Regions from separate parts of the Enterococcus sp. AAFC-DPL-6103 genome, predicted to be linked through region 2. Evidence: a T-box and tRNA genes for the amino acid it is inferred to sense, from the RefSeq annotation. Region 2 holds a T-box; the other holds one or more tRNA genes.
The links. A T-box is a leader RNA that pairs with one kind of tRNA and senses whether it is charged. The one in region 2 lies ahead of thrS (threonine--tRNA ligase), so its partner is inferred to be a tRNA-Thr.
Positions count from the first base shown of each region.

Region 1 (3,418 bases), 310 kb from region 2:
GCATTGCTTCTTTCTTAGCTTGTATTTCTGCTTCAGGTGATCCTTTAGCAACTAATTCACGCAAAGTAACTGCATCTTTACGCAGCATTTTATTCAAATAATTATTTAAGTCGCGAGAATTAGAACTATTTGCGCTTTCTGGCATAACAGACTTAGGTACTACTCCATATTTTTGGAATAAAGAAACAATCATATCCCATTGCCCGCCATCTTGTTGTGGTGTTGCTAACAAGAAAGCCACTTTACGACTTGTTAAGTCTTCTTTACCAGTTGCAATAACATTTTCATAGAAATAATTTGCTTTTTCATATTTATCCCAGAAAAAAGTATAATTCTGTGATAATTCAAAATCCTTTAGTTGAAATTGTGTAAGCATTTTATGACGGAACGTATTCAATGCTGCAAACATCCAGCAGCGTCCAGATTGCTTTTGATTCGCAACATTCCCTGTTGCTAGATCAATTGAAAATACGGGTGTATTCGCAACGTGAGCAGAAATATTCTCTGCAGATGCAGAAATTCCATTTTTCACAACCGTACGTTGTAACGCCTGTTGTTTATTATTTTCTAGAAACTGTTCCTCAAACTTTTTTGTCATCTCAGGTGTAATAGCTGACATCCAATCATCCTTTCCAAATCCATGATATAATCACCATTCTACTCTTCTGCTCTAATAATTACAATCTGCCAAACAGACTTTCCTAGCAATCCTCTATTCAAAGGAAAACAAAAAAACACAACTCCAAAAAGTTGTGTTTTTTTATTCTTACTCCGGCAGTAGGACTCGAACCTACGACATCATGATTAACAGTCATGCGCTACTACCAACTGAGCTATGCCGGAATTAAGTACAAGAATATAATAGCAATTTATTTTACCACGTGCAATACTTTTTTTGTTTTTTTTTATATTTTTAGCTAAAAAATTATCGCTCTTTCCATTATTTTTAAATAAACCAATCTCTTTTATTCTTCATAAAGCACTACTGAAAATACAACTCTCACTGACGTATTTTAATTTATTACGTCCACTTTTCACCATAAATAGGATTGACAAATTTCATTATTTTCGCTATTCTATTAGTTGTGAAAATATTCATGCCGCTTTAGCTCAGCTGGTAGAGCACCACCATGGTAAGGTGGGGGTCGACGGTTCAAGCCCGTCAAGTGGCTTCCTTAAATAGCACAATACGTTGTTAAAACAGCGTATCTGTGCTGTTTTTTTATTAAGAAAGAAAAAAACTTCAGTTGTCAATACAGATTTCAAAGATGAAAAACTATTAACAGGTAGCTTATGACCACATTTTTTAACTGTTATTCTTTTGGCTAATGACAATCCATTAATATCGGAATTTATATTCCATTATCTAGTTGGTATTCTTTCATTGATTTAATGAGGACTATTCTTATATTTATGATTGCTACTTGGTGTTATCTAATTTTAAATTAGCCAATCTTTCTTTTATAAAAGAGGAACTCCAGTGACATCAAGTATTTCTCATGCCAGTCCTCCTTTTTGGACTAGGAACTTACATTCTTATCAGCAGTGGCGCTGAACTAAAAAACTCTCTTGTGTATACAATTTTTATACACAAGAGAGTTTTTCTTATTTAATTAACGAGTTACACAATTTTATTAGGACGAAGATCTACTAATTGAACATGGCTATCTAGCATACCACTGGGCCCCGATAACTTGAATACACCTAGTCGTGTATCAAGCGACAACGTCATCGCCTCGTCCATATACATCTTGGAGTAGTCTTTCACATAAAGCTCGCCAACATCACTATCCAAAACTAATTGATAGTCTTCTTTTTTTTGTGCTTTATCTAAAACTAATAGACGAAAACTAGTGTCTAATGAACAAACTCCCATTTTAGAATACGCACCTACACCATCATCGAGATCAAGAATCACGACTGCCTCTTCATCTAAATATTTTTGTAATCGTTCTTGTGCTTCAGTAGAAATTTTTAAATACATTATTTAAAACCTCCTTATTCTTCCAAAAAAATGCTAACACATATCAATAAATATAGCGAGTCACTTGCTTCATCAGCTAATACAACAAAAAAGAAGGAAGAAATCGTAATGATTTCTTCCTTCTTTTTAATACTCCGGCAGTAGGACTCGAACCTACGACATCATGATTAACAGTCATGCGCTACTACCAACTGAGCTATGCCGGAATAATACCAGCGTGGCGACGTCCTACTCTCACAAGGGGCAACCCCTCACTACAATCGGCGCTAAGAAGCTTAACTTCTGTGTTCGGCATGGTTACAGGTGTATCCTTCTCGCTATCGCCACCACACTGTGGTGTTATCTTATTGAGTTTGCTTTTGCTCACTCAAAACTGGATTTGAAGTAATCTCAAACTCTTCCGAGTTTTTTCTTTTACCATTCTTGGTTAAGTCCTCGATCGATTAGTATCAGTCCGCTCCATACATCACTGTACTTCCACTTCTGACCTATCTACCTGATCATCTCTCAGGGATCTTACTTTCTTAAAGAAATGGGAAATCTCATCTTGAGGTGGGCTTCACACTTAGATGCTTTCAGCGTTTATCCCTTCCCTACATAGCTACCCAGCAATGCCCTTGGCAGAACAACTGGTACACCAGCGGTAAGTCCATCCCGGTCCTCTCGTACTAAGGACAGCTCCTCTCAAATTTCCAACGCCCGCGACGGATAGGGACCGAACTGTCTCACGACGTTCTGAACCCAGCTCGCGTGCCGCTTTAATGGGCGAACAGCCCAACCCTTGGGACCGACTACAGCCCCAGGATGCGACGAGCCGACATCGAGGTGCCAAACCTCCCCGTCGATGTGGACTCTTGGGGGAGATAAGCCTGTTATCCCCAGGGTAGCTTTTATCCGTTGAGCGATGGCCCTTCCATGCGGAACCACCGGATCACTAAGCCCGACTTTCGTCCCTGCTCGACTTGTTGGTCTCGCAGTCAAGCTCCCTTCTGCCTTTACACTCTTCGAATGATTTCCAACCATTCTGAGGGAACCTTTGGGCGCCTCCGTTACCTTTTAGGAGGCGACCGCCCCAGTCAAACTGCCCATCTGACACTGTCTCCCACCACGATTAGTGGTGCGGGTTAGAGTGGCCATAACGCAGGGGTAGTATCCCACCAGCGCCTCCATCGAAACTAGCGTTCCGATTTCTACGGCTCCTACCTATCCTGTACATGCGGTACAGACACTCAATATCAAACTACAGTAAAGCTCCATGGGGTCTTTCCGTCCTGTCGCGGGTAACCTGCATCTTCACAGGTACTAAAATTTCACCGAGTCTCTCGTTGAGACAGTGCCCAAATCGTTACGCCTTTCGTGCGGGTCGGAACTTACCCGACAAGGAATTTCGCTACCTTAGGACCGTTATAGTTACGGCCGCCGTTTACTGGGGCT
Region 1 covers NZ_CM177102.1:1,970,258-1,973,675, forward strand. Annotated here, with positions in the region: gene AC4BC3_RS09365 (C1 family peptidase) at 1-619, opposite strand, end outside; tRNA gene AC4BC3_RS09370 (tRNA-Asn) at 770-843, opposite strand; tRNA gene AC4BC3_RS09375 (tRNA-Thr) at 1,100-1,172, shown strand; gene AC4BC3_RS09380 (iron-sulfur cluster biosynthesis family protein) at 1,622-1,984, opposite strand; tRNA gene AC4BC3_RS09385 (tRNA-Asn) at 2,117-2,190, opposite strand; rRNA gene rrf (5S ribosomal RNA) at 2,200-2,315, opposite strand; rRNA gene AC4BC3_RS09395 (23S ribosomal RNA) at 2,408-3,418, opposite strand, start outside.
Region 1: it has a tRNA-Thr gene. The T-box ahead of thrS (threonine--tRNA ligase) is inferred to sense a tRNA for this amino acid. The anticodon was not compared.

Region 2 (3,418 bases):
TCGTCCCGAGGCAACGAACGCCATTAATCAATTGAAAGATTTTCATTTGGAACAGGTGATGATGCTAACCGGCGATAACCAAACGGTGGCGCAAACAATTGCCGAAAAAGTCGGAATCACGACAGTCCATTCGCAATGTTTACCTCAAGACAAATGGCAAATTTTAGCGGATGTTCCTGAGAAACAAAGACCAGTGACGATGGTTGGCGACGGTGTTAATGATGCACCTGCGCTAAGTGCAGCAGATGTTGGTATTGCAATGGGGGCACATGGAGCAACTGCAGCTAGTGAAAGTGCAGATGTGGTCATTTTAAAAGATGATTTGACGCGGGTTCCTGAAGCTGTCCTGATTGCCAAAGAAACGATGCGCATTGCACGTCAATCAGTCTTGATTGGTATTTTTATTTGTATTGCACTAATGCTGATTGCAAGCTTTGGCGTAATTCCTGCGCTATTAGGAGCTATGTTACAAGAAGTGGTTGATACCGTTTCGATTTTAAGTGCGCTACGTGCTAAAAAGTAGTTGAATACGATAGAAGCTAAAAGTAAGGTAAAGAAAAAGCTTTATCTTAACTCATTTTTGTTTTACTGATGTTGCTTTGTTTGTATACAACTCATTATTTTTTTGCTTTCAATTTTGGTATGATAGCTAGTCCATTTTACTTTTTTCAAAAGATCAGTAAAAATGGATGACCATCAAGTACGGCTGTATTTTTAGTTTTCAACATATGTTTATTCCGAAAAGTGAAACTGAAATTCAATATACCTTGCTTGTTTTTTATATTTAGAAAGTTTTATCTGTTACGTAGAAATGTATCGAAACAATTAAAATCTATCTTGTTTTTGTGCTAATATAAAGTACGAAAAGAACAACGTCAGCTAGTTAAAAAATTGATATTTACATTGAAAATCAAATGTAGAAGGTTCATAAGCTGTATGATGTCTATTTTTGTTTTTATCTTAAGAAAGAAATGAACTATTGTGAAGGGGGGTGAAGGAGATGCCGTTTGTTCATGTTGAATTAGTCGAAGGTCGTAGCCCAGAACAACTAGAAAATATGATGAAAGATATTACTGAAGCAGTTCATAAAAATACAGATGCACCAAAAGAGCATATCCATGTCATTATCAATGAAATGAAAAAAGGTACTTATGGTGTAAATGGAGAATGGAAAAAATAAGTCTGATTTCACACTTGCTTTTTCTAAATATTAGTGGTTAAATAAACACATAATTGATTGATGAGAAAGACAACTGAATTTGAGAGTCTTCTATTAGAGAGGAAAAGCTAGGCTGAAACTTTTCCAGAAGAAAACCAAAGGATGACCACTTTCGAAACCTTTGTTGAAACAAAGGCGGTCGAACCGTTAACACGCTCGAGGAACACATTTTTGTGTTCAAAATTAGGTGGAACCACGAAATTTTCGTCCTAGTATCTGTTTAGATACTAGGACTTTTTTTGTCGAATCGAGTCAATCAAAATTCAAAGGAGGAATTTCTATGTTAAAAATTACTTTTCCAGATGGCGCAGTCAAAGAGTTCGAGGCTGGAATTACAACCTTGGCAATTGCTGAAAGCATCTCAAAAAGTTTAGCTAAAAAAGCATTAGCAGGTAAAGTGAACGGTCAATTAGTTGACTTAGACCGTCCAATCGAAGAAGATGCAACAATTGAAATTGTGACCCCTGATCACGAAGACGCACTTGGATTAGTTCGTCATTCTGCTGCTCATTTGATGGCTCAAGCAATGCGCCGTTTATATCCTACTATCCATTTTGGTGTGGGACCAGCGATCGAATCAGGATTTTACTACGATACTGACAATGGTGAAAACCCGGTTACAGCGGAAGATTTACCAGCAATTGAAGCTGAAATGATGAAAATCGTTAAAGAAAACTTACCAATCGAACGCCGTGTGCTATCCAAACAAGAAGCACTAGAAATTTTTGCAAGTGATCCTTATAAAGTAGAATTGATCACTGAATTGCCAGATGATGAAGTGATTACTGCTTATCAACAAGGAGAATTCATTGATTTATGCCGTGGCCCACACATTCCGTCAACAGGACGTATCCAAGTATTCAAGTTATTATCAGTAGCAGGTGCTTACTGGCGCGGAAATTCAGATAATCATATGATGCAACGTGTCTATGGAACTGCATTCTTTGACAAAAAAGAATTGAAAGAATTTATTCGCTTGCGTGAAGAAGCAAAAGAAAGAGATCACCGTAAATTAGGGAAAGAACTTGGTTTATTTATGGTTTCACCTGAAGTTGGTTCAGGGTTACCATTCTGGTTACCAAAAGGTGCAACAATCAGACGTACGATTGAACGTTACATCGTAGACAAAGAAATTAGTTTAGGTTACCAACATGTGTACACACCGATTATGGGTGATGTAGAACTTTATAAAACATCTGGACACTGGGATCACTATCAAGAAGACATGTTCCCACCAATGGATATGGGCGATGGCGAAATGCTAGTATTACGTCCGATGAACTGTCCTCACCACATGATGGTTTATAAAAACAATATCCATTCTTATCGCGAATTACCAATTCGTATTGCTGAATTAGGGATGATGCACCGCTATGAAAAATCTGGGGCACTTTCAGGATTACAACGTGTACGTGAAATGACATTGAATGATGGTCATACTTTTGTACGTCCAGATCAAATCAAAGATGAATTCAAACGCACGCTTGAATTGATGGTAGCTGTCTATGCGGACTTTAACATCACGGACTATCGTTTCCGTCTAAGTTATCGCGATCCAAATAATACAGATAAATATTTTGATGACGATGCAATGTGGGAAAAGGCACAAGAAATGTTGAAAGCTGCAATGGATGAATTAGAACTTGAATATTTTGAAGCAGAAGGCGAAGCAGCATTCTACGGACCAAAACTAGATGTTCAAGTAAAAACAGCTTTGGGAACAGAAGAAACATTGTCAACTATTCAATTAGATTTCTTGTTGCCAGAACGTTTTGATTTAACTTATGTAGGTGAAGATGGTGAAAATACACATCGTCCCGTAGTTATTCACCGTGGAATCGTTTCAACGATGGAACGTTTTGTTGCTTATCTAACAGAAGTTTACAAAGGTGCATTTCCAACTTGGCTAGCACCAATTCAAGCAACAATTATCCCTGTTTCTGTCGAAGCACATGGGGATTATGCGTATGAAATCAAAGAACGTCTTCAAATGAAAGGCTTACGCGTGGAAGTTGATGATCGTAATGAAAAAATGGGTTACAAAATTCGTGCTTCACAAACACAAAAAATTCCTTATCAATTAGTTGTTGGAGACAAAGAAATGGATGACGCAACTGTTAACGTTCGTCGTTATGGAAGTAAAGAAACTTCTGTCGAAGACTTAAATATCTTTATTGATGCAATGGCTGCTGAAGTGAA
Region 2 covers NZ_CM177102.1:1,659,873-1,663,290, reverse strand. Annotated here, with positions in the region: gene AC4BC3_RS07960 (heavy metal translocating P-type ATPase) at 1-523, shown strand, start outside; gene thmT (2-hydroxymuconate tautomerase) at 1,001-1,180, shown strand; T-box leader at 1,232-1,434, shown strand; gene thrS (threonine--tRNA ligase) at 1,500-3,418, shown strand, end outside.